3 linked regions of the Labrenzia sp. VG12 genome follow. The protein of the gene in region 3 interacts with the protein of the main gene of each other region in a pairwise test. Links are inferred from orthologs where the notes say so. Each region holds a gene or a part of one and is shown on either strand. Other genes may lie near its edges. The genes, in order: dnaQ, rpe and dnaN.

Region 1 (7,669 bases), 410 kb from region 3 along the record:
ATGAAGACCTGCTCGCCTGCGGCCGCGGCGAGCTGTTTGGCCCGGGCAACGCACAATTGCCGCTGCCGCCGATGCTGATGTTCGACCGGATCACCGATATCTCGGAAACCGGCGGTGAGTATGACAAGGGATATGCCCGCGCCGAGTTCGACATCAAGCCGGACCTCTGGTTCTTCCCGTGTCACTTCCAGGGCAATCCGATCATGCCGGGCTGCCTCGGACTGGACGCCCTTTGGCAGCTGACCGGCTTTCACCTTGGCTGGCAGGGTCTGGAAGGCAAGGGCATGGCGCTCTCGACCGGCGAAATCAAGTTCAAGGGCATGGTCACGCCGGACGTCAAGCTGGTTGAATACGGCATCGACTTCAAGCGGGTCATGAAGGGCCGTCTGGTGCTGGGCATTGCCGATGGCTGGCTGAAAGCCGACGGTGAACAGATCTACAAGGCAACCGACCTGCGCGTGGGCCTGTCAAAAGTCTGACACCCATTCGCATGATCGACTGTTTCGCCGGCGCTTCTTTCTGATTGGAAGCGCCGGTTTGCATATTACATACAGGCCGGCAGGCTGCTGAACTCCTTGAAGCCATGCCGTGCCGGATAAGACCATAGGAGTCCGCAATGAGACGCGTTGTCGTCACCGGTCTGGGAATCGTATCTTCCATCGGATCAAACGCACAGGAAGTGCTGGCCAGCCTCAGGGAAGGCAAATCGGGCATCAGCTTTGCTCCGGATTACGCCGAACACGGCTTCCGCAGCCAGGTGCACGGCATGCCGAATGTCGATATTCCCTCGCTGATCGACAAGCGTCAGCTGCGGTTCATGGGCGATGGTGCCGCCTATAACTACATCTCCATGGAGCAGGCGATCGCCGATTCCGGGCTTGAGGAGAGCGATATCTCCAACACCCGCACCGGCCTGATCATGGGCTCCGGTGGGCCGTCCACCAAGAACCTGTTCCAGGCGCACCAGATCGTTCTGGAAAAGGGCGCACCCAAGCGCATGGGCCCGTTCATGGTGACCCGCGGCATGAGCTCGACCAACTCTGCCTGCCTGGCAACACCGTTCAAGATCAAGGGCATCAACTATTCCATCACCTCGGCCTGCTCGACCTCCGCGCACTGCATCGGGGCAGCCACCGAACAGATCCAGTTCGGCAAGCAGGACGTGATGTTTGCCGGTGGCGGCGAGGAACTCGACTGGACCCTGTCCTGCCTGTTCGACGCCATGGGCGCCATGTCTTCCAAATATAACGACACCCCGGAAACAGCTGCCCGTGCCTATGACGCAACCCGCGACGGTTTTGTCATTGCCGGTGGTGGTGGTGTTGTCGTTCTGGAGGAACTGGAACACGCCAAGGCCCGTGGCGCGAAAATCTATGCCGAAGTCACCGGCTATGCCGCCAATTCCGACGGCTACGACATGGTGGCCCCGTCCGGGGAAGGCGGCGAGCGCTGCATGCGTCTTGCCATCGAAACCCTTGGCGATCGCAAGGTCGACTACATCAACACGCACGGCACCTCGACCCCGGTCGGCGATGTCGGCGAGATCGAGGCGATCCGCCGGGTCTTCGGCGAAAACCAGCCGCCGGCGTCCTCGACCAAGTCGCTCACCGGCCACAGCCTGGGCGCGACCGGTGTCCAGGAAGCGATCTATTGCCTCCTGATGCTGCAGAACGATTTCATCACGGCCTCGGCCAATGTGAACGAACTCGATCCGGCCCTGAAGCCGGAGGAAATCGTCACTGAGCGGGTCGACAATGCCGGCCTCGACACGGTCCTTTCCAACAGCTTCGGCTTCGGCGGCACCAACGCCTCGCTTGCGCTGTCGCGCTATCACGGTTGAGGAGCTTTGAATGTCTGAACTGATGAAGGGCAAACGCGGCCTGATCATGGGCGTTGCCAACGATCACTCCATTGCCTGGGGGATCGCCAAGACCCTTGCCGATCACGGCGCCGAACTTGCCTTCACCTATCAGGGTGAAGCTTTCGGCAAACGCGCCAAGCCGCTCGCTGACTCCGTCGGCTCGAATATCCTCGTCCCGTGCGATGTGGAAGACGTTGCCTCGGTCGACGCGGTGTTTGATCGTCTCAAGGAAGACTGGGGCAGCATCGACTTCCTGGTGCACGCCGTGGCCTTTTCCGACAAGTCGGAGCTGCGCGGCAAATATGCCGACACCACGCGGGAAAACTTCACCCGCACCATGATGATCTCCTGCTTCTCCTTCACGGAGATCGCCAAGCGCGCAGCAGCCATCATGCCGAATGGCGGTTCGCTGGTCACGCTGACCTATGGCGGCTCGACCAAGGTCATGCCGAACTACAACGTCATGGGCGTTGCCAAGGCGGCCCTGGAATCCTCTGTCCGTTACCTGGCCGTGGACTATGGCGAACAGAACATCCGTGTGAATGCGATCTCCGCCGGCCCCGTGCGCACTTTGGCAGGGTCCGGTGTTTCGGACGCCCGGCTGATGTTCAACTTCCAGAAGCGCAATTCGCCGCTTTGCCGGACCGTTTCCCTCGACGAAATCGGCGGAACCGGCCTCTATCTGCTGTCGGACCTGTCCGGCGGCGTCACCGGCGAAGTGCATTTTGTCGACAGCGGCTACAACATCATGTCCATGCCACGCCTCGAAGAGCTGAAGGCTCAGGAAGTCAAGGCAGACTGAAGCTGCTGACTGGCTGGAATCGAAAAAGGCGGCCGACTGGCCGCCTTTTTTTATTTGTCCCGGTCTCAGCTAACGCCGAACCGGGATGACAAGGAGAGGAAGATGCTCAAACAGCCAATTCACAGGCTCGAGAAAGTCACTGCTTCCCCGATCAGTCCTCCAGGGTCTCGTCGGGATAAACGCCGAAGAGACGCGTCTGGTCGAGCCAGCCGTCGTAATTGTCGCCATTGACCCGGCACCAGCCACCGGCACATTCGGTGATGGATGTCAGGACGAAGGGTTCCAGTTCGGCGACAATATTGGCATCGGACCGGGACCGGGCACGCAGCGGTGTCAGATTGGACTTTTCCCAGGGCGTGATCAGGGCCGTCCGGCGGCCCGACAGGAGCGAGTGGAACACCCAGCCGGTCTTGCCTTCCCAGTCACGGATCTGGCGCCAGTTTTCGAACTCCTGGATGATTTCCACCGGCAAACCGGACTGGACGAATGTCCAGGCAATCTTGTGTTCCCGGGACGGGCCGATGCGCACGTTCACCCGGTCGGATTTGAGGCTGACAAAGCGCGGCAACGGCAAATCGGTGGCCCGGGTTCCGTTTCCCTGCGCCCAGGCGGAAGCCGGCACGGCGGCAAGCCCGACCACAAATGCCATGAGACACAGAAAGAGCCGGGTCGCTGCGTACGTAGAAGCCATTATGTCCGGTTGTCCAATTGTTATTGATCGCTGTTCTGAGGCAAAGCTGTAGCGAATAATTTGCGTGAAAACCAGCGTTGGCAATTCCTTCGGCTGGGAAAGCGCGGCGAATGAAACCGATCCCTTGTTTCTGCCGGACCATCTGGTAAGGAAAAGGGTATGGTCTCTTCCGCTCGCGTCACGCGCGGCGTCAAAGTGGTCCCGTTGAGGTTAACAGAACCTTAACGAAGCGCGAAAGGCAGTTTGGTATGGCGAAAAAGAAGCCTGTCGTTGTTGTCACCCGGAAACTTCCGGAAGTGGTCGAAACGCGGATGCGCGAACTTTTCGAAACGCGACTCAATGAAAATGACAGGCCCTTCAGCCAGGCCGAGCTGGTCGAAGCCGTGCGAACGGCCGATGTGCTGGTGCCGACGGTGACCGACCGAATCGATTCGTCCGTCCTGTCTCAGGCCGGCGAAAATCTCAAGCTGATCGCCAATTTCGGCAATGGTGTCGACAATATCGACGTTGTCAGCGCCAACAACCGCGGCATCAATGTCACCAACACGCCGGGTGTCCTGACCGAAGACACTGCCGACATGACCATGGCGCTGATCCTGGCCGTGCCGCGGCGTCTTGCCACAGGCATCAAGGCAATTGAGTCCGGCGATTGGGCCGGCTGGTCGCCAACCTGGATGCTGGGCCACCGGATCTGGGGCAAACGCCTCGGCATCATCGGCATGGGCCGCATCGGACAGGCCGTTGCCCGCCGCGCCAAGGCTTTCGGCATGTCGATCCATTATCACAACCGCCGCCGCCTGCCGGAAGGTGTCGAAGAAGACCTGGAAGCCACCTATTGGGAGAGCCTCGACCAGATGCTGGCGCGCATGGACGTGGTATCAATCCACTGCCCGCACACGCCGGGCACGTTCCATCTCCTGTCCGCCCGCCGGCTGAAGCTCCTGAAACAGGATGCCTATGTGGTCAACACGGCCCGCGGCGAGGTCATGGACGAAAACGCACTCATCCGGATGATCGAAGGCGGGGAGCTGGCGGGAGCCGGTCTCGACGTTTTCGAACACGAGCCTGCGGTCAACCCGAAGCTGGTCAAGCTGGAAAACGTGGTGCTGCTGCCGCATATGGGCTCTGCCACCATCGAGGGCCGTATCGAGATGGGCGAGAAGGTCATCATCAACATCAAGACCTTCATGGACGGCCACCGTCCGCCGGACCGCGTCCTGCCATCCATGCTCTGAGCATCGAAAAGATCTTCAGGCATGACAGAGCCCGGCGAAACGAATTGCTTCGTGTACCCGGCGTCCTTGTCATGGCTGGAAAAACGGGAAGACGGCCGCAATTGGCTGAAATGCCTGCCGGACCTGCTTGCGCAGTGTCGCGACAGGTTTCAGCTGCAGCAGGTTGGGGATCCGTTTTCAAGTGGCAATGTGTCTTACGTTCTGCCCGCTAAACGTCACGGAGCCGACGCGGTCCTGAAACTGCAATTTCCAGATCGGGAATGCCGGTTTGAAGCGGACGCATTGAAGCACTGGGACGGCCAGGGCGCGATCCGGCTGCTTGACCACGCGCCTGACCTGAATGCCATGCTTCTGGAACGTTGCCGGCCCGGGCAATTTCTGGCCGATGATCCTGACGTCGATCCTTTGGCCGTTCTCTCAGGGCTGCTGAAAAACTTGCTGAAACCGGCCGGCCCACCCTTTACGCGCCTTTCAGAAGAAGCAGCGCTCTGGCGAAACAGCCTGGAAAGCGATTGGGAAGATGCGGGAAGACCCTGTGAGCGGCGTCTGGTGGACGCTGCCATGGCGGCGGCCTCGGACCTGCCGAAAGATGAAACCGATCTGGTGCTGCTCCACCAGGATCTCCACGGTCACAACGTCCTGTCCTCAGAACGGAGTGGGTGGCTTGCGATCGATCCGAAGCCCCTGGTCGGCGACCCGGCCTTTTCCTTAAGCCCGATCGTCAGAAGCTTCGAATTCGGACACAGCAAAAACGCAGCGCTTTACCGGCTGGACAGACTGTCGGAAGAGCTTGGCCTTGACCGCGAACGGGCACGGCACTGGACCATTGCCCAGACCATGGCCTGGGCCTTTTCCAGCGACTATTCCGAGCGGCATTTCGAGACGGCGCGGTGGTTGCTCGGCGCCAATTGATCAAAACGCAATACCAATTGAGGCATCACCTTGCCGGTAATCAGTGAATCAAGAACAAGACTTTGGATCAAAGGAGATGATCTCGTCCCGGAAGAGATATCCCGCCTGCTGGAACAAAAACCGGACAGGACCCATCAAAAAGACGAAGTGGTGCTGACGGCACTCGGGCGAAAGCGAACTGCAAAGACAGGCTTTTGGGAAATCTGCGCCGACAATTGCAGACCTGAAAATCTAGACGCCCAAATCCGTGACCTTCTTGCCGCTTTAACTCAAGACACCGCCGTCTGGAGAGAAATTTCAGGACGTTTTCAGATCAGTATTTGCAGTAGTCTGTTTCTGGAGGAAACGATGGGCGGCTTTGATCTCAGCCCTGAGACCATTCAAATGCTGGGAGTGCGGGGCATCGGCCTGGATGTTGACATCTTGGGCACAAGCGACGAGTGACCAGAACGGACAAGCCCGTCAGCCGCCGTATTTCGCCCAAAGCGCCTTTTCGCCCATGCCTTCAAGGAAAGCCTTGTGGGCCTCGAATTCGCTTTCAAGGGCCGGCCGTTTCAGAGGCGTCGGCCGCGGGCGGGCGTTGAAGGTGCCGAGTTCGCCGGGTTCGGTCGAACCGCTTGCCGAAGACGTGTCCTCTTCCTCCGGCATCAGGCCAAGACCCCTTTGCCGTCCGCCGATCAGCTCCAGGTAAACTTCTGCCAGAATTTCCGCATCGAGCAACGCGCCGTGTTTGACACGCTTGGAATTGTCGATGCCATAGCGCGAACACAGCGCATCGAGGGAATTGGGTCCGCTTGGCCGCTTGCGCCGGGCCATGTCCAGCGTGTCGAGCACCTGGTCGTTGGAAATCGTCCGCCGTCCCGCGCGCTCCAGCTCCATGTTGATGAAGCCCATGTCAAAGGCGGCATTGTGGATGACCAGTGTCGCATCACCGACAAATTCGAGAAATTCATCGGCAACCTGCTCAAACAGGGGCTTGTCTCTCAGAAACTCTTCCGAAAGGCCGTGCACCTTGAAGGCCTCTTCCGGCATGTCGCGCTGCGGGTTGATATAGACGTGATAGACATTTCCGGTCGGAATATGATTGATCAGCTCCACGCCGCCGATTTCGACCAATCGGTCGCCGCCGCGCGGATTCAGTCCTGTTGTTTCCGTATCGAAGGAAATTTCGCGCATTTGTCTGCCTTTTGCCTCTTCGATTTACTGTGCAGGTTAGCCGTGAGGAGACAAGGGGACGGGCCGGTTTTCCACGGTGTTCGGGGAAATTCAGGTTAAACAGAGCTGCTACTTGCCACAGCGTCATCCTGAGAAGGACCGCAAGGTCCGGTCCGCGGCAAGCTCCCAACAAGTGGCCCGTCCTTCGAGACGCCGCTAACGCGGCTCCTCAGGATGACGACAGTGGTGGCCGGGGCGAATGCTTCACTCACATTTGTCATTCCCGCGAAAGCGGGAAACCAGGAATCCGTGAGGTTAGATTTCAATTTTTAGAGCCGATTCATGAGGTTACTGGGTCCCCGCTTTCGCGGGGATGACAATAGACAGGGCGAGTTCGGGCCAGACACTCAGTATGACGTTGGTGGGTGAAGCGCGGCTGAGTTGCAAACAACTCGGCCAAAGCGTTCTAACAACAGCCGGCCAGCGCTTTAAGTATCGCCCGGACCTGCCGCTGTGCTGGGCCCATGCCGAGGCCGGTGTCCACCAGGAAGTGGGCGCGTTTCCGTTTTTCCGCATCCGGCATCTGCTTGGACAGGATCGCCTCGAACCGCTCCTTCGTCATGTCGGGCCGTGCAAGGACACGCTGTCGCTGGATCTCGGCGTCCGCGGTCACCACCACGATCACGTCGACCCGCCTTTCACCGCCTGCTTCAAACAGGAGCGGGATATCCATCATCACATGGCGGCGGCGGTCCGCGCGGGCCTTGTCAAGAAAGGCCTGCTCCTCCTCACGTACCAGCGGGTGCACGATGCTTTCCAGCTTTTTCATCGCTTCCGGTTGGCCCAGCACATGCGGGGAGAGCAGCTGGCGGTCGACCCTGCCGTCCCGAACCGTTCCCGGGAATGCAGCTTCCACGAGGGGAGCCGCCCGCCCGGCATACAGCATATGCACCGTTGCATCCGCGTCATGAACGGGCACACCTTCAGCGGCAAACATCTTGGCCGTTGTCGAT
Region 2 (7,584 bases), 2.6 Mb from region 3 along the record:
CGAGGGACAGCACAAGCGCCAGGGGCACGTTGACTTTCGGGTTACGGGCTTCCCCGGCCATGTCTATCACGTGCCGAAAGCCGATCAGGGCGAAGATGACACCGCCGGTGGAGATGGCCGACAGGATCCCCTTGAGCCCTTCCGGCGCGAAGCCGCCATAGTCGCTGAAATTGGCATAGCGGAATTCGGAGGTCAGGATCACGGCGGCGAGCAGCGCGGGGATGACGATCTTGACCCAGGTGAGCGCCGTGTTGATCCTGGCAAAGAATTTGACACCAAAGGCATTCAGCACGGTGAAGAACAGCAAGAGCAGGCAGGCAACACCAAGCCCGGCGGGTGTCAGAAGACCATCCGGGCCGTAGAGCCAGGGCGCCATGCTCTTCGAGTAGCGCAGGACGGCCTCGACCTCGATGGTCGCCGTCGTGTTGTAGCCGACCCAGGCGGTCCAGCCCATGGTCATGGAAACGACCGAGCCATGGGAAAAATGCGGTACCCGGCCAATGCCGCCGGCAACAGGCAGGATCGTTGCAATCTCGGCAAAGGTCGCCGCCAGGAGCAGCATGGCAAAGCCGCCGATCATCCAGGCGATCAGGGAGGAGGGGCCAGCCGCCTGGGCGGCCAGAAGCGGGGCAAACAGCCAGCCGGAGCCGAGAATGCCGCTGATGGCGACAAAAGTCAGCCCAAGCAACCCGATACTGCGTTCCATATGCGCCAAGACGAATCCCCCCGGATTTTTGTCTTCGAACTGGGAGCTTAACCGAGGGAGTGTCTCATCGGGAAGACGGGTTGTTGCGGTTGTGAAGGTGTTGCGTGGAAATCCCTGATTTTTGAGGCTTATCGTAACCTCGGGCAAGCGGCCGATCCTTCGAGACGGGCCTGCGGCTCTCCTGAGGATGAGATTGTTGGGTTTGGGAACCGTTCGGTTTCTGCCGATTGAAACAAGGCTTAGTGCCTAACTCTTTCCAGTGACAGCCAAATTCCAGACCTCATCCTGAGGAAGCGCGTCAGCGCTGTCTCGAAGGATGGGCTACTTGCTCAGTATTTCTCGCAATGGTTGTGTCTGCTGTGTTAAGCATGTCGCATGAGTGCGACCGTTTACATCCTGCGCTGTGCCGATGGCAGCTACTATGCCGGGGTCACGGAAAAGGACCTTGAAACCCGCCTAAGTGAGCATGAGCAAGGTGTTTATGACGGCTTCACAGCGCGGCGCCGGCCGCTATCGCTTGTCTTTAACTGTCACTTTGAGCGGATCACGGACGCGATAGCCTTTGAGCGTCAGGTCAAGAAATGGCGGCGAGAAAAGAAGGAAGCGCTGATCCGGGGCGATTTTGAAGCGCTTCCGAAGCTTTCTCGGCGAGGGAAAAAACACGGTAAAAATGCCGGAGAAAACCGGTAGCAAGCGGCCGATCCTTCGAGACGGACCTAGCGATCCTCCTCAGGATGAGGTCTGAGGGTGTGGCAATACCGAACAGTCAGATTTGCGGGACTTTAAGACTCAGACGGCAGTCTTTGGTATCGATCCATCCAGCAAATTCTGGCATTGCAGCAATCAACGGTCTCATCCTGAGGAGGGCCGCAGGCCCTTCCCGAAGGATCGGCCGCTTGCTCCCGCATACATCATATCCTTAAGCTTCTGCCGCTGCCTCGCGGATCGCCGAGATATTCTCCCGGTAGCCGTCCACGAACCCGCCCTTGAAGACGGCCGAGCCGGCCACAAGCACATTGGCGCCGGCAGCGGCCACGAGCGGCGCGGTTGCCGGAGTGACGCCGCCGTCGATTTCCAGATCGATCGGACGGTCGCCGATCATCTCACGGATGCGCCGGGTCTTTTCGACCTGGGACTCGATGAATTTCTGTCCGCCGAAACCCGGGTTCACGGTCATGACCAGGATTAGATCGAGCCGGTCAAGCACGTATTCCAGAACGTTCTCAGGCGTGGCCGGATTGAGCGACACGCCTGCCTTCTTGCCGAGGTTGCGGATGGCCTGGAGCGAGCGGTCGAGATGGGTGGTTGCTTCCGCATGCACCGTGATGATGTCCGAGCCGGCCTTGGCGAAGGCTTCCAGGTAGGGATCGCAGGGTTCGATCATCAGGTGGGTGTCGAAGACCTTGTTGGTATGGGGGCGGAGTTTTGCGATCACGTCCGGGCCGAAGGTGATGTTGGGTACAAAATGGCCGTCCATGACATCGAGATGGATCCAATCGGCGCCAGCTTCAACAACGTCGCGGACCTCCTGGCCCAGCTTGGAAAAATCGGAGGCGAGGATGGACGGAGCGATCTTGATGTCGCGCGGCATGGCAGTCTCCCGAATGGCCCGTGCGGCCTCGACTTGGGCCGCGGAAATCTTGTGCCGCCGCGCTAGCATTTCTGGCCCTTGCGGGCAAGGCGGCGCGGCAGGCCTCAATCGGTTTAGTTGCTCAAAGCCGTCCGGTTATCGCCAGATACCGTCTGTCCGGACCTTCAAATCCGAGGCTGTCCATCTGAAGGAGGACGGCAAAGACCGGTGGTGCTTCGGCAGGGAAGAAGGTCACAAACCGCTCGATACGGTAGCTGAGCGGGCACTTGCGGCTCTTGGGAACGGATTTGTCTTCGTTGAGAACACGCGTAACGCCGTCATACACCATGGTGAGGCGGAAGCCCCTGGTTTCTGCGCCATAGCCCTGGCACGTTGCGTCGGGCAGCGCGTATTCGGACAGGGTGAGCTCCACCGGGCTGTCCCCCTCCTGAAAGAACACGCGCGGGGCGACGACCATCTTGTGGGGATCGGATGTCAGTTCCGTGAGCGGACTGAAGCCGACCGTGTCGCCCTTGCCGGCGATTGCCTTGTCCTTCAGAAGCGGTTGCGCGTTGAGGCGGTTTTCGGAGCGCGCGGCCGTCAGAGCGTTGTCGGCGGCATCCCCCAGGCCGACATCGACGTCCTTGCGCAGGCGGAAAGGCGAGGGTTTCACCCAGCTGTCGCCGATGACATCCACCACAAAGATTTCCGAATAGGGAAAGCCGGAGCCATCCTGGAAGCCGTATTGTTCAAAGGCGAAGAAACTGCCGGTCTTGGAAAAACCGAGCACATGCAGTTTTGCCGTGTCGCCGGCAAAGGCCGCCGGGGACAGAAGACCGGCGGCGACGAGAAGGGACAGGCATCTGAGTGCGCGGATAAAAGTCACGGACAGGCTCCTTCGGGGGTTGGTTGGTGTCATCCTGGAGCGGCAGATAAGCATACCACGCTCATGGGAAAGACCGGCTACGTCACACTTCCGGCGTTCGGTCCGCAGTAGAGCCGCACGAAGGGTTTCAGCATCATCGGCAGCATGTAGATCGGGAACTGGCCGACGGCGAACCACAGCCAGGTGAGTTCGGGCAAGGTGCCGCCGAGCGCGGCCACCATCAGGCCCATGTTGCGGGTGCCGCAGGTGTGGGCGATGGCATAGGCGTCTTCGCGGCTTGCGGGGGCGAAGAGGGCAAGCGACAGCAGCATCTGCACAAGCGCCAGCGCAAAAGTGAGGGCGGTCAATCCAAGCGTAAATCCAGGCTTTGCGGCAAAGCTTGCCGCGACCCCGTCCATGGCAGCAATCGCGAAGACCAGCAGCAGCAGGACGTTCAGCCCGCTGATGTGGTGGGACGAGCGCACCAGACGTTCACGCCCGGCCAGGCGCCGGAAGATGAAGGACAACAGAAAGGCGCCGACCAGAAGCGCGGACAATTGCAGGGCCAGGCCGCCAACGCTCAGGGGCAGCGACGGGCCAAGCATGAGTTCTCCGACGAGGGGCGCTGTCAAAGGGGTTACGATGAGTGCGGCGACCGAGAGGGCAAGGCTCAAGGTGCCGTCGAGGCCCAGCAGGTAGATAAAGGCTGGAGCGGCCATGACGGGCGGTGCCGCGGTCGCGATATAGAGGGCCAGGACGATGTCGGGGCCGAGCTGGTCCGGGCCAATGGCCAGGATGGCCATCCAGGTCAGGAGCGGGGCACCCAGCATCATCCAGACAAGGGCTGCGATCAGCAGCGTTGGCCGGCGCAGACGGCGGACAATGGCATCCTGGTCGACGCGCAGGAAAGCAAGAGTCAGGAGGCTGAAGACAGAGATGCCGAGATAGGGGCGCATATAGGCGGACAGGGCCGGCAGGGCGACGCCGATAAAGATACTCACAACAAGTGCGGCCGTGCCGTGACGTCCAATCCACGCCAGGCCTGCCCCGATCATCCGAATCATCTAGTGTTGTCTCCTGACATGGCTGGCTTGGCAGATGGTACGGTCCGAATTGACGGATGGCAGGACCTCAAGCAAGACCCAATGACCCTGGACCGACCGGAACAGGTATGACAGCAAAAACAAGACAGACGCAATCCTTTGACGTGATCGTGCTTGGTGCCGGCATCGTCGGCGTTACCACTGCCCTGCATCTGCGCCGCCTGGGACTGGAAGTGGCGTTGGTCGACCGGAAGCATCCGGGTGAGGAGGCCTCTTTCGGCAATGCCGGCATCGTGCAGCGCAATGGTTTTGTGCCGCACAAGGTGCCGACGCACCCGCTGCAGCTGCTCGGCATTTTCCTGGGGCAATCCAGCGCCGTGTCGCTTGATCCGGCCACGGTCCTCCGGTTGCTGCCCTGGATCAGGCAGTTCCATAAGGCTGGCAGCGAGCGCGGTGCCGAGATCTATTCCAGGGTGGTCGCGCCCCTGAGGGCATTCGCAGTCGAAGAGCATCTGGAGCTGGCGCGAAGTACCAATGCCGACCGCTTCTACCGCCAGGGCGGCTGGCTGCATCTCTATCGCACAGAGGCCGGCTTCAAGGAGAGCAACGCGGAGCGCCAATACGCACGGGTGTTCGGCGTTGCCTATGATGAACTTGGAGACAGCGAGATCAATGCTCTGGAGCCCGGACTGAAAACCGGCGGGCTGAAGGCGCTGCACTGGCTGGAAAGCTGCTCCGTTTCCAATCCGGGGGCTGTGGTCGACGCGTTCTGGCGGGGTTTCATCCGGGAAGGGGGCAGCTCCTTTCGGGGCGACGCGCGGCGGCTGACCCGCCACCGGAGCGTATGGCAATTAAGCTGTGAGCGCGGCGAGATAACGGCCTCCCAGGCCGTGGTGGCGCTGGGCGCCTGGTCTGACGACCTGCTGACGCAGCTCGGTGAAACCTATCCGCTTGCCGTCAAACGCGGCTACCACATGCATTACCGGCCTCTTTCCGGAGCGTCGCTGTCGCGTCCGGTTGTCGACGTTGAAAACGGGTTTGTCCTGACACCGACGGATAACGGTATCCGCCTGACGACAGGTGTGGAACTTGCAGCGCGCGACGCACCGCCCAATCCGGCGGTCCTGAAGCGGACTAAACGGCGGGCCGAGGAGCTTTTCCCGCTTGGCCGGCGTCTGAAAGACGAAGTCTGGATGGGGTGCCGGCCATGCCTGCCCGATTCCCTGCCGGTCGTGGGGGCGTCTCCGTTGACGCCTGGCCTGTGGCTGAATTTCGGTCATGCCCATGACGGCTTCACGCTTGGACCGATTACAGGGCGTCTGCTCGCTTCAATGATCGCGGGTAAGGATCCTTTGCTCGATCCGGCTGGCCTGTCACCGGGGCGGTTCTTTCAATAAACCTTTTCTAAACCCGCCTAAACCTTGGTTGAGCCGCGGGTTTATAAGCCTTTGAGGGATGGAGCGCCCGGCGTTGGACGGGCAAATCGGAAGCCGCGGCGCTGAAGGTGCCGTTGGCCCGACCTCCAACAGTCAAAGGACCCCCCATGACGCTCCCGATCAAATCTACTGCGCTTACCCTGTTCTCCCTAACCGGATTTCTGGCCGGGACAAGTCTTGCCGTGGCCGCGGTTTCCGTCGGCGATACGCTCGGCACGACGGAAGACGAGATCCGCGCCGCGCTGACCGCCGAGGGTTACACGGTGGAAGAGATTGAAACCGAGAATGGTGAAATCGAGGCCGAAGTCTCCCTGGATGGCAAGGAGATGGAAGTTGTTGTCGATGCCACGTCCGGCCTGGTTCTGGAAATGGAACTGGATGGTCAGGACGAGGACGATGAGAAAGACGACGACTGATATCTGACCGGCCAACCCCGGCCGGACCCGCCGTGGTCCGCCCCGACCACCCGGCCGGGGGCCAACACCAAATTCTGCCTATGATGCATCATTCGACAAACGGCCTTGGTTTACCCCTGGAAACACCGCATCATGCGGCCCATCAGACCGGCGTCGCGACGGCCGCTCTCGTGCCTGCCTTCAGGGAGATGATTTCGAACAATGCCGACTTTGCCCAACTGGAAAATTGCCTGGCCCTGGCTCCTCTTCGGCCTGCAGGCGATTTGCGTTTTCTTTCTCGTCACGGAAGAAGTCGTCGACTGGGTCTGGGGAGAAAACCCTGCTTCGGTGATCGGCAACGACATCGTGGAAAACCTGGTCGTCGCGGCGCTGGTTGTCAGTCTGGTGGCCACCGGTTTTGAAGTGCGAAAGACCATGACCCGTCAAAAACGCCTGGAACAACAGGTCAAGGCCGCCTCCGGCGCCTTTGCCACGATGCTGGAAGAGCATTTCGAGACCTGGGGTCTGACGCCATCCGAATGCGACGTTGCGCTGCTTGCGCTGAAGGGCTTTACCATTTCGGAAATCGCCTCAATTCGCAAAACCGCGGAAGGGACCGTGAAGGCCCAATGCAACGCGATTTACAGGAAGGCCGGCGTGTCGGGCCGTCCGCAGCTGCTGTCACTTTTCATTGACGAGTTGCTCTACGGTTCCCTGATCTCGGACGAAAACCGGGACACCGGGAAACCTGACGCGTCCGGGCCGGTTTCGACCTCGCGCCCGCAGCGGGTCTGATGCGGGTTGCATTTCGGCTTGGTCTAACGTGTCCCATTTGTAATTAGGAAAGTTGCCCGGGCATCCCATCTGTGTCCCGAACAATGGTGATAACCAAACCGGAGACACAAAATGTTACCGAGCCTGCGCCATGGACTCGTGGCCGCGATAGTCCCCGCTTTTCTGGTCGTTTCGGGGCAGGCGGCCCTGGCACAGGTCCAGCCCGGTCATTCGGTCGGCCTGAAGATCTCCGAGATTGCCAGGAGCCTTGAGGACAATGGCTACGAGATACAGGAAATCGAGGTCAAACCTGACCGGGTCGAGGTTGAGGTCGTGATCGAAGGCGAAAAACTGGAGATCAAGGTCGATCCGCAGTCGGGCCTCGTCACGCGCATTGAACGAGACTAGACGCGATTATTGGGTGCCATTCTCCACGACGAGCGTCCAGGACGCAGCCGCACCAACGGCGTCCACGTCCTTCCCTGGCCGGGGTCTCAGCTCTCGCGCAACGGCAGTGCCACGGTATCCTTGACCGTATTGACGACGATGCGCGATTGCACGTCGGACACCAGCGTGTTGTCGAGCAGTTTCAGACGCAGAAAATTGTCGTAGGTTTTGATATCATCGGTGACGACCTTGATTAGGTAGTCGACGGCACCGGTGATACGCTCGCATGTGACGACTTCCGGCCAGTGATGCACCAGCTTGTCGAAAGTTTCCATGTTTTCGCGGCTTGGAACGGCAAGCTTGACGAAGGAATAGGCCACGAAGCCCAGACCGACAGATTCTCGGTCG
Region 3 (7,668 bases):
CAGAGCTGTTCCGGGTTCATCTCGCCGAGACCTTTGTAGCGCTGCAGCGAAATGCCTTTTTGCCCCAGGGCGTAGACATTGGCCAGCAATGCACGCGGACCGCGAATTTCGGTCGGAACGTCCTTGCGGCGCAGCAGGGCCGCCTTGCCATAGACTTCATTCAGATGGGCCGCATGGGCGGCCAACCGGCGGGCATCCGTGGATCCGAGCAGAGCCGGATCGATCGTGGCGGCTTCTTCAACGCCGCGAACGGTGCGCTTGAACACCAGACTACCGTCTTCCAGGGCCTCGCCGGTCCAGCCGCGTTCGAATTCGTCCGCCAGAATGTCCATGCGCCGGGCGATATAGGCCGCGGCCTCTTCAGCCTTGGCACGATCTTCCAGGATGTCGGTGTTGAGCGCGCCGGCAATGGCCGCCTGTTCGACCACATCGCGGTTGTAGCGCGAATGCAGGCCGTCGAAAATGTCAGAGATGGTCCTGGCCGTTTCCACCACCGTGAGCAGGTCCTGGCCGGAGCGAACCTCACCATTCGCCAGCTCAAGCGTGGTGTCCCCGAGGCCCTGGCCGATCAGATAGTCTTCCAGCGCCAGCTGGTCCTTCAGGTATTGTTCTGACTGACCGCGCTTGACCTTGTAGAGCGGCGGCTGCGCGATATAGACATAGCCGTTTTCGATCAGTTCCGGCATCTGCCGGAAGAAGAAGGTCAGAAGCAGGGTCCGAATGTGGGCACCGTCCACGTCAGCATCGGTCATGATGATGATCTTGTGGTAGCGCAGCTTCTCGATGTTGAATTCTTCCTTGCCGATCCCGGTGCCGAGCGCGGTGATCAGGGTGCCGATCTCGTTGGAAGACAGCATCTTGTCGAACCGGGCCCGTTCCACGTTCAGGATCTTGCCGCGCAGCGGCAGCACGGCCTGGTTCTCCCGGTGCCGGCCCTGCTTGGCCGAGCCGCCTGCGGAATCACCCTCCACCAGGAAGAGTTCGGCCTTGGAGGCATCGCGTTCCTGGCAATCGGCGAGTTTTCCGGGCAGCGAGGCGATATCCAGCGCACCTTTGCGCCGGGTCAGTTCACGCGCCTTGCGGGCAGCTTCGCGGGCAGAAGCTGCTTCCACCACCTTGGAGACGATGGCCTTGGCCGGCGCCGGGTTCTCTTCCAGCCACTCGCTCAGGGTCTGGGAAATCAGGTTCTCGACGACCGGGCGCACCTCGGAGGAGACCAGCTTGTCCTTGGTCTGGGAGGAGAATTTCGGATCCGGCACCTTGACCGACAGAACGCAGGTCAGGCCTTCGCGGCAATCGTCGCCGGAGAGCGAGACCTTTTCCTTTTTCATCAGGCCCGTGGCTTCGGCATAGCCGGTCACCTGACGGGTCAGGGCTGCCCGGAAGCCGGCCAGGTGCGTGCCGCCGTCCCGCTGGGGAATGTTGTTGGTGAAACACAGCACATGCTCGTGATAGCTGTCGTTCCACCACATGGCCGCCTCGACCGTGATGCCGTCTTTCTCCGCGCTCATCGTGACCGGGTCCTCGATCAACGGATGCTTGGCCCGGTCCAGATAGCGCACGAAAGCTTCAAGGCCGCCTTCGTAGTAGAGTTCCTCGACAACATCTTCCACGCCGCGCTTGTCGGTCAGGATGATGCGTACGCCGGAATTGAGGAAGGCGAGTTCCCGCAGGCGGTGTTCCAGCGTGTTGAAATCGAACTCGGTCTTGCTGAAGGTTTCCGGGGACGGCAGGAAGGTGACTTCGGTGCCCTTCTGGCCGTTGGCCGGACCGACCACTTCCAGCGGGCCCTGGGAATCCCCATGCGCGAAGGTCATGTGGTGTTCCTGGTCGTTCCGCCAGATGCGCAGCTCCAGCTTGGTCGACAGGGCATTCACGACCGAGACACCGACGCCGTGCAGGCCACCGGACACCTTGTAGGAATTCTGGTCGAACTTTCCGCCCGCATGCAGCTGGGTCATGATGACCTCGGCGGCGGAAACGCCTTCTTCCGGGTGCAGGTCGGTCGGGATGCCGCGGCCGTTGTCGGAGACGGTCACGGAGCCATCCGGGTTCAGCGTCACGGTGACATGGTCGGCGTGGCCGGCCAGGGCTTCGTCGATGGCGTTGTCCACGACTTCGTAGACCATGTGGTGCAGGCCGGAACCGTCATCGGTGTCGCCGATATACATTCCGGGCCGTTTACGGACCGCGTCGAGGCCTTTCAGGACCTTGATGCTGTCAGCGCCATATTCGGCACCGCCTTCGTTTTCGGGGGTCTCAATCGGCTCGGATGTGGACATGTCGCTCATGCGAATCAATCACCAGTCATTCTATCTTTTCTAACCCCGTTATACGGGGTTCCGGCGGGGGTTCAACCACGCCGGAGCCGCTGACAAGCCAGCGAAGGGATAATGGTGGAAAACCATAAGATTTCGGCGGATTTAAGGGCCTGTCGGTCCCTTTAGAAGATGGCCATGATGGTCCCGGATTTCAAACACCTGGGCATCCTCGGGCAGGGCGCTGAAAAGACCCTCGTCCGTCCCGGTCATGAAAACTTGCCCGCCTAAGGAATTCAGCTTGGCGAACAGGGCGGCCCGGCGGTCCGGATCCAGGTGCGCAGCGACTTCGTCGAGCAAGAGGACCGGCGTCATTCCGGAGACCTTGGACGTCAGTTCGGCATGCGCCAGAACCAGACCGATCAGAAGCGCCTTCTGCTCTCCGGTGGAGGATTGAGCCGCCGGCATCGACTTGGCCGCATGGGTCACTTTCAGGTCGCTCAGGTGCGGACCGTTCAGGGTCCGGCCGGCGGCGCGGTCGCGCGGACGGCCTTCCTTCAGGAGCAGCCGGTAATGGTCTTCCCGGTCCGATGCACTGAGGCCGAGGGTCTCGGCTTCAAAGGCGCCTTCGAGCGCGATGCCTGCGTGGGGAAAGGGCAAGCCCTGCGCGGCCTGTTCGGCAATCATGCCGGAGAGCAGGCCGACCGTGTCGCCACGTGCGATGGAGACCGCGGTGCCGAGTTCTGCCACCTGCAATTCCAGTGCGGACAGGAAGGCGTCGCTGCCGCCCTGGTCGAGCAGCCGGTTGCGTTGGCGCAGCGCGTTTTCAAAATCGCTGACCCGGCGCCCGTGTGCCGGATCGATGGCCAGCGTCAGCCGGTCGAGAAACCGGCGCCGCTCGGAGGCCGCACCGGTGAAAAGGCCGTCCATGGACGGGACCAGCCAGAGCACCCGCATATAGTCGAGCAGGCTTTCCGAACCACGCACGTCTTCACCGTCAATCCGCACCTTGCGCCCGGTGCCGCCGGTGGCCAGCCCGGTTCCGATCCTGGTTTCCAGGCCGTCCAGCAGAACGGTGGCAGCCACGCTCCAGCTGCCGTCACCCTCCTTGCGGGCAATGTCGGCAAGTGTCGCCCGGCGCAGACCGCGCCCGGCTGTCAGGAACGAGATGGCTTCCAGGATATTGGTCTTGCCGGCGCCGTTGGCGCCGACAAAGGCGACCAGTTTGGCGGCGAGACCCAGCGAAAGGGTCTCGTAATTGCGGAAACCGGTCAGGGACAGACGGGTCAGCCGCGCCGTCCTGAATTCTGTCATGACCGTGTTTCCGCCTTCAGAATGTCACCGGTCCGGGTCAGACCCGCATCGGCATCAGAACGAACAGGCAGTCATCGACGGTGTTGTCCTGGATCAGGGTTGGCGAGCCGCTGTCGGCCAGCCGGAACAGGGCCGTGTCGCTTGACAGCTGATTGGCAATATCGAGCAGGTACCGCGAGTTGAAGCCGATTTCCAGGTCTTCCGCGTCATACTCGACGGCCAGTTCTTCCGTCGCGCTGCCCGAATCCGGGTTGTTCACGGTGAGCACCATGCGGCTATCGCTCAGCGAGATCTTCACGGCCCGGCCGCGCTCGGAGGAAATTGTCGAGACGCGGTCGACGGCTTCCTTGAACTCGTCCCGGTCGACGCGCATTTCCTTGTCGTTGCCCTGCGGGATCACCCGGCCGTAATCCGGGAAGGTGCCGTCGATCAGTTTGGATGTCAGGATGACGGAACCGGTGGTCAACCGGATCTTGGTGTCGGACAGTTCGATCTGAACGTTGGCTTCCGGGTCTTCCAGCAGTTTCTGGATCTCACCTACCGTCTTGCGCGGCACGATGATGCCCGGCATGCCGGCAGATCCCGACGGGGCAGGCACTTCAGCCTGGGCCAGACGGTGGCCGTCGGTGGCAACGGCACGGAACTGCTGGCCATTGGCCGCGTCGACCGTGTGCAGGTAGATCCCGTTCAGGTAATAGCGGGTTTCCTCAGTCGAGATCGCAAACTGGGTGGTGTCGATCAGCTTGCGGATATCGGCGGCCGTCAGAGCAAAGCCATGACTGAAATCGCCGGCCGTCAGGTCCGGGAAATCCGCTTCCGGCAACATCTGCAGCGTGAATTTCGAACGGCCGGCCCGGATTTCCAGCGTGGCGTTGTCGCCGGTGGTCTCCAGAACCACCTGCGAGCCTTCGGGCAGCTTGCGCACGATGTCGTAGAACATGTGCGCCGGCACCGTGGTGGCGCCCGGCATTTCGATCATGGCGGGCACGGTTTCGACGATTTCGAGGTCGAGGTCGGTTGCCTTCAGATTGATGGCGCCGCCGTCAGCCCGCAGCAGGACATTGGACAGGATGGGAATGGTGTTTCGGCGCTCGACCACCCGGTGAACATGGGTCAAGGACTTGAGGAGGTCGGTCCGCTCGAGGGTCGCTTTCATTCACTCGTTCCGTACTCATGAAAAGCCGGACGGACGGTCCGGCGTAACTGGATTTGCTGGCTCCGGTGAGGAGCGGGGGGAAGACACTGCCCTTAACTTGGTGCAAAAGCAAGGGGGCGTTCCGCCGGAACGCCCCCAATTTAAGTTGAATATCGGGGAATTTAACCCTCAGGCGTCGAGCATGCGTTTCAGCAGTTCGAGCTCCTGCGCCAGAGAATAGTCTGCGCGGGCCATTTCCTCGATTTTCCGCACCGCGTGCAACACTGTCGTGTGATCCCTGTTGCCGAAGCGGCGGCCGATTTCCGGCAGCGAGCGCGGGGTCATCACCTTGGCGAGATACATGGCAATCTGACGTGGACGCACGATGGTGCGGGTGCGCCGGGCCGACAGCAGATCGGCCTTGGTGACGTTGTAGTGTTTCGACACCACCCGCTGGATGTCCTCGATCTTGACCCGGCGCGGTTCGCTGGAGCGAACCAGGTCGCGCAGTGTCATTTCCGCCATTTCCTGCGTGATCGGCTGATTGGTCAGCTGATTGTGTGCGATCAGGCGGTTGAGGGCGCCTTCCAGGTCGCGGCCCGAGGAGGCCACGTGACGGGCAACATAGTCGAGAACGCTGTCGGGCACGTCGAATTGCGGATAGGCCTTGCGGGCCGCTTCCACGCGGGACACCAGGATATTGCGCCGAAGCACGAAATCCGGTTCCTGGATGCCGACCACGAGACCGCCGGACAGGCGCGACCGGACCCGGTCGTCCAGGGTGTCCAGTTCGGATGGAGCCCTGTCGGCCGCAACGATCACCTGGCGCGCGCCGTCGATCAGCGCATTCAGCGTATGGCAGAATTCCTGCTGGACCTGTTTGCCGTGCAGAAACTGCATGTCGTCGATCAGCAGCAGGTCGATGGTCCGGAGGTTTTCCTTGAACGCAAGCGCGGACTGGGACTTCAGCGCCGTCACGAACTTGTACATGAAGTGCTCGGCCGTCAGGTAGAGCACCTTGCGGCCGCTCGCACGGGCTTTCGAGGCCACGGCCTGCATCAGATGGGTTTTGCCGAGACCCACGGACGCATGCAGGTAAAGCGGGTTGAACGTCACCGCGCCGCCGGCTGCGACCTGACGGGCAGCGGCCAGGGCCAGGTTGTTGGATTCCCCTTCAACAAACGTCTCGAACGTATATTTCGGGTCGAGCGCCGCACCCTGCAGCACATCCCGGGTGCTGTCGGAGCCGGCATCGCCGCGGCCGAGCGCGACAGCGGCAGTCGCCGCCTGGGCACGGGTCACATGAGCCGCATCGGCCAGCGTTTCGCGCTGGACTTCGTCAGCAGCTGCCTTCGCGCCGTCCGGGCCGGCCAGGCTCGGTTTTGCCACCGGTGCCTGACGCGGACGGATCGCACCGCGAACGGTCAGTTCGATGCGGTGTACATTGTCGCATTCGCGCTGCCACAGACCCATCAGCTGGTCATTGTAATTGTTCTGGATCCACTGCTTCAAAAACCGGGTCGGAACGGAAAGACGCACTGTGCCGTCCTGATGCTCTTCCAGATCAACGCGTGCGAACCAGCTGGTAAAAACATCGTCGCCCAGCTCCGCGCGGAGCTGTTTCTTGACCCGTTTCCATTGTTCGGAGCCGCCTGCCTCCTGAACCTGCATGTCATCTGCCTCCTGTACATATGAAGAACAGTCCGCCACAGCCGTTCTTCGACGCCTTGCTGCTTTTGCAGCTTTATAATGTCCCTTTTGGGACGGTTATTGGGTTGGCAAAGGGAGTGGTCCCATTGCCTGCCCCGCTTTTAGTGCGGGGAAACTAACTTTGAATCCAGGGCAGTCCGGCGGCCTTCCAACCGGACCGGGTTCCACGGTGGCCCGCCTCGTCAAGGGGGCCTTCGAAACCGTCTGAGATATTAAAGCACTTTTCGAAGCCGGCCTGTGTCAGGGCGATCGCTGCCGCCTGGCTCCGCGCTCCGGAGCGGCACAGAAAATAGATCGGCGCGCTCTGGTCAAGTCCTTTTTTGACCAACAGGTCCGAAACGGACTTTGCAAATTCCGGGTTCGGGCCGGAAGACGGAAAGCTCTGCCATTCCACCAGCACCGGTTCCTTGTCGAGCGGACGCAGGTCCGGAAGTCCGACAAAGGCCCATTCCGCCTGGGTCCGCACGTCGACAAGAACAGAGTGTTCCTGCCCGGAAAGCTTTTCGAAAGCCTCCTGCACGGTCACATTGCCAGCGTATCCACCGTCGATTTGCACAGCCGCCCCCTACAATAGCGAAGTGCTATTGTTGAATAATAGTTATCAAGTTTTCGGGAAGAAAAATTCAGTCCAGCGGGATGCTAGACACCGTCGGAAATGAATACGTTAATGTATTCATCCCACGGTCTATACGCCATGTGCTTAGCTATTTTTCGATTAAACTTATTCATTTTGATCCAAGCACCGTTTTTAGGTTGTTCGCTGGTCTTTCGTGCCAGCCGTATTGTTAATATACAGACCGCGACCGGCGGGGCAACCGCGTGTTTTGGCGATTGCCGGGAAGTGGCGGTTTTGGTGCCCATGTTGAGGCGTTTTGCCTTCTGACCGGCGAGAGAGCAAATGCTTTTTACGGCAATGACTTTTTGCCCTCGGCGGCTTTGTCACATTTAAAAAACCACCTTTTCAAAAAAAATTTCGGAACAGATACCTTGACTCGTATCGAATCCGGTTTGATCGGCTTTGCTTCGGCCTACATGTTTGTAAGAGGCTGAAAAACAAGCGTTTTTTATGACAGCATAATACTCGGTAGAAATCGCAATATTGCCCGTTTAGGTTGCCGGATTTGATCATCCACAAAATTGCGTGGCTAAAAAAAACCCGGCACGCTGGCCGGGTCTTTTTAACGCTCATGTGACGGTTGGGTTACGCGCCAAGTGCCTTGATACGGGCATTGAGACGGGAAACCTTCCGGG

What was found.
Region 1: the proteins of dnaN (region 3) and dnaQ interact in binary tests that used the Escherichia coli proteins (3 or more experiments, as listed by UniProt). The link is inferred for Labrenzia sp. VG12 from one-to-one orthologs.
Region 2: the proteins of dnaN (region 3) and rpe interact in binary tests that used the Escherichia coli proteins (3 or more experiments, as listed by UniProt). The link is inferred for Labrenzia sp. VG12 from one-to-one orthologs.

What each region holds. Positions count from the first base shown.
Region 1 is NZ_CP022529.1:4,211,321-4,218,989, reverse strand. The notes cover bases 4,821-7,669. They hold dnaQ (DNA polymerase III subunit epsilon), read right to left. Parts: upstream 6,678-7,669; coding sequence 5,964-6,677; downstream 4,821-5,963. Other genes in these bases: coaE (dephospho-CoA kinase), read right to left, coding at 7,123-7,669; CHH27_RS19585 (DUF4279 domain-containing protein), read left to right, coding at 5,532-5,945; CHH27_RS19590 (aminoglycoside phosphotransferase family protein), read left to right, coding at 4,821-5,501. Outside these bases: 3-hydroxyacyl-[acyl-carrier-protein] dehydratase FabA, read left to right, coding at 1-479; fabB (beta-ketoacyl-ACP synthase I), read left to right, coding at 617-1,840; enoyl-ACP reductase FabI, read left to right, coding at 1,851-2,663; CHH27_RS19600 (SH3 domain-containing protein), read right to left, coding at 2,815-3,354; CHH27_RS19595 (D-glycerate dehydrogenase), read left to right, coding at 3,603-4,589; more of CHH27_RS19590, read left to right, coding at 4,611-4,820. UniProt on the Escherichia coli protein: DNA polymerase III is a complex, multichain enzyme responsible for most of the replicative synthesis in bacteria. The epsilon subunit contain the editing function and is a proofreading 3'-5' exonuclease.
Region 2 is NZ_CP022529.1:1,982,961-1,990,544, reverse strand. What follows is about bases 462-3,225. They hold rpe (ribulose-phosphate 3-epimerase), read right to left. Parts: upstream 2,298-3,225; coding sequence 1,626-2,297; downstream 462-1,625. Other genes in these bases: CHH27_RS09275 (DUF2259 domain-containing protein), read right to left, coding at 2,419-3,162; CHH27_RS09285 (GIY-YIG nuclease family protein), read left to right, coding at 1,082-1,396; CHH27_RS09290 (APC family permease), read right to left, coding at 462-706. Outside these bases: more of CHH27_RS09290, read right to left, coding at 1-461; CHH27_RS09270 (Na+-dependent transporter), read right to left, coding at 3,240-4,205; CHH27_RS09265 (FAD-binding oxidoreductase), read left to right, coding at 4,313-5,581; CHH27_RS09260 (PepSY domain-containing protein), read left to right, coding at 5,728-6,036; CHH27_RS09255 (helix-turn-helix transcriptional regulator), read left to right, coding at 6,238-6,810; CHH27_RS09250 (PepSY domain-containing protein), read left to right, coding at 6,922-7,197; CHH27_RS09245 (Lrp/AsnC family transcriptional regulator), read right to left, coding at 7,284-7,584. UniProt on the Escherichia coli protein: Catalyzes the reversible epimerization of D-ribulose 5-phosphate to D-xylulose 5-phosphate.
Region 3 is NZ_CP022529.1:4,621,422-4,629,089, forward strand. Bases 2,670-5,517 are described here. They hold dnaN (DNA polymerase III subunit beta), read right to left. Parts: upstream 4,729-5,517; coding sequence 3,610-4,728; downstream 2,670-3,609. Other genes in these bases: recF (DNA replication/repair protein RecF), read right to left, coding at 2,670-3,572; dnaA (chromosomal replication initiator protein DnaA), read right to left, coding at 4,897-5,517. In the rest of the region: gyrB (DNA topoisomerase (ATP-hydrolyzing) subunit B), read right to left, coding at 1-2,291; more of recF, read right to left, coding at 2,424-2,669; more of dnaA, read right to left, coding at 5,518-6,378; CHH27_RS21420 (rhodanese-like domain-containing protein), read right to left, coding at 6,533-6,973; CHH27_RS27775 (hypothetical protein), read left to right, coding at 7,237-7,467; rpsT (30S ribosomal protein S20), read right to left, coding at 7,619-7,668. UniProt on the Escherichia coli protein: Confers DNA tethering and processivity to DNA polymerases and other proteins. Acts as a clamp, forming a ring around DNA (a reaction catalyzed by the clamp-loading complex) which diffuses in an ATP-independent manner freely and bidirectionally along dsDNA.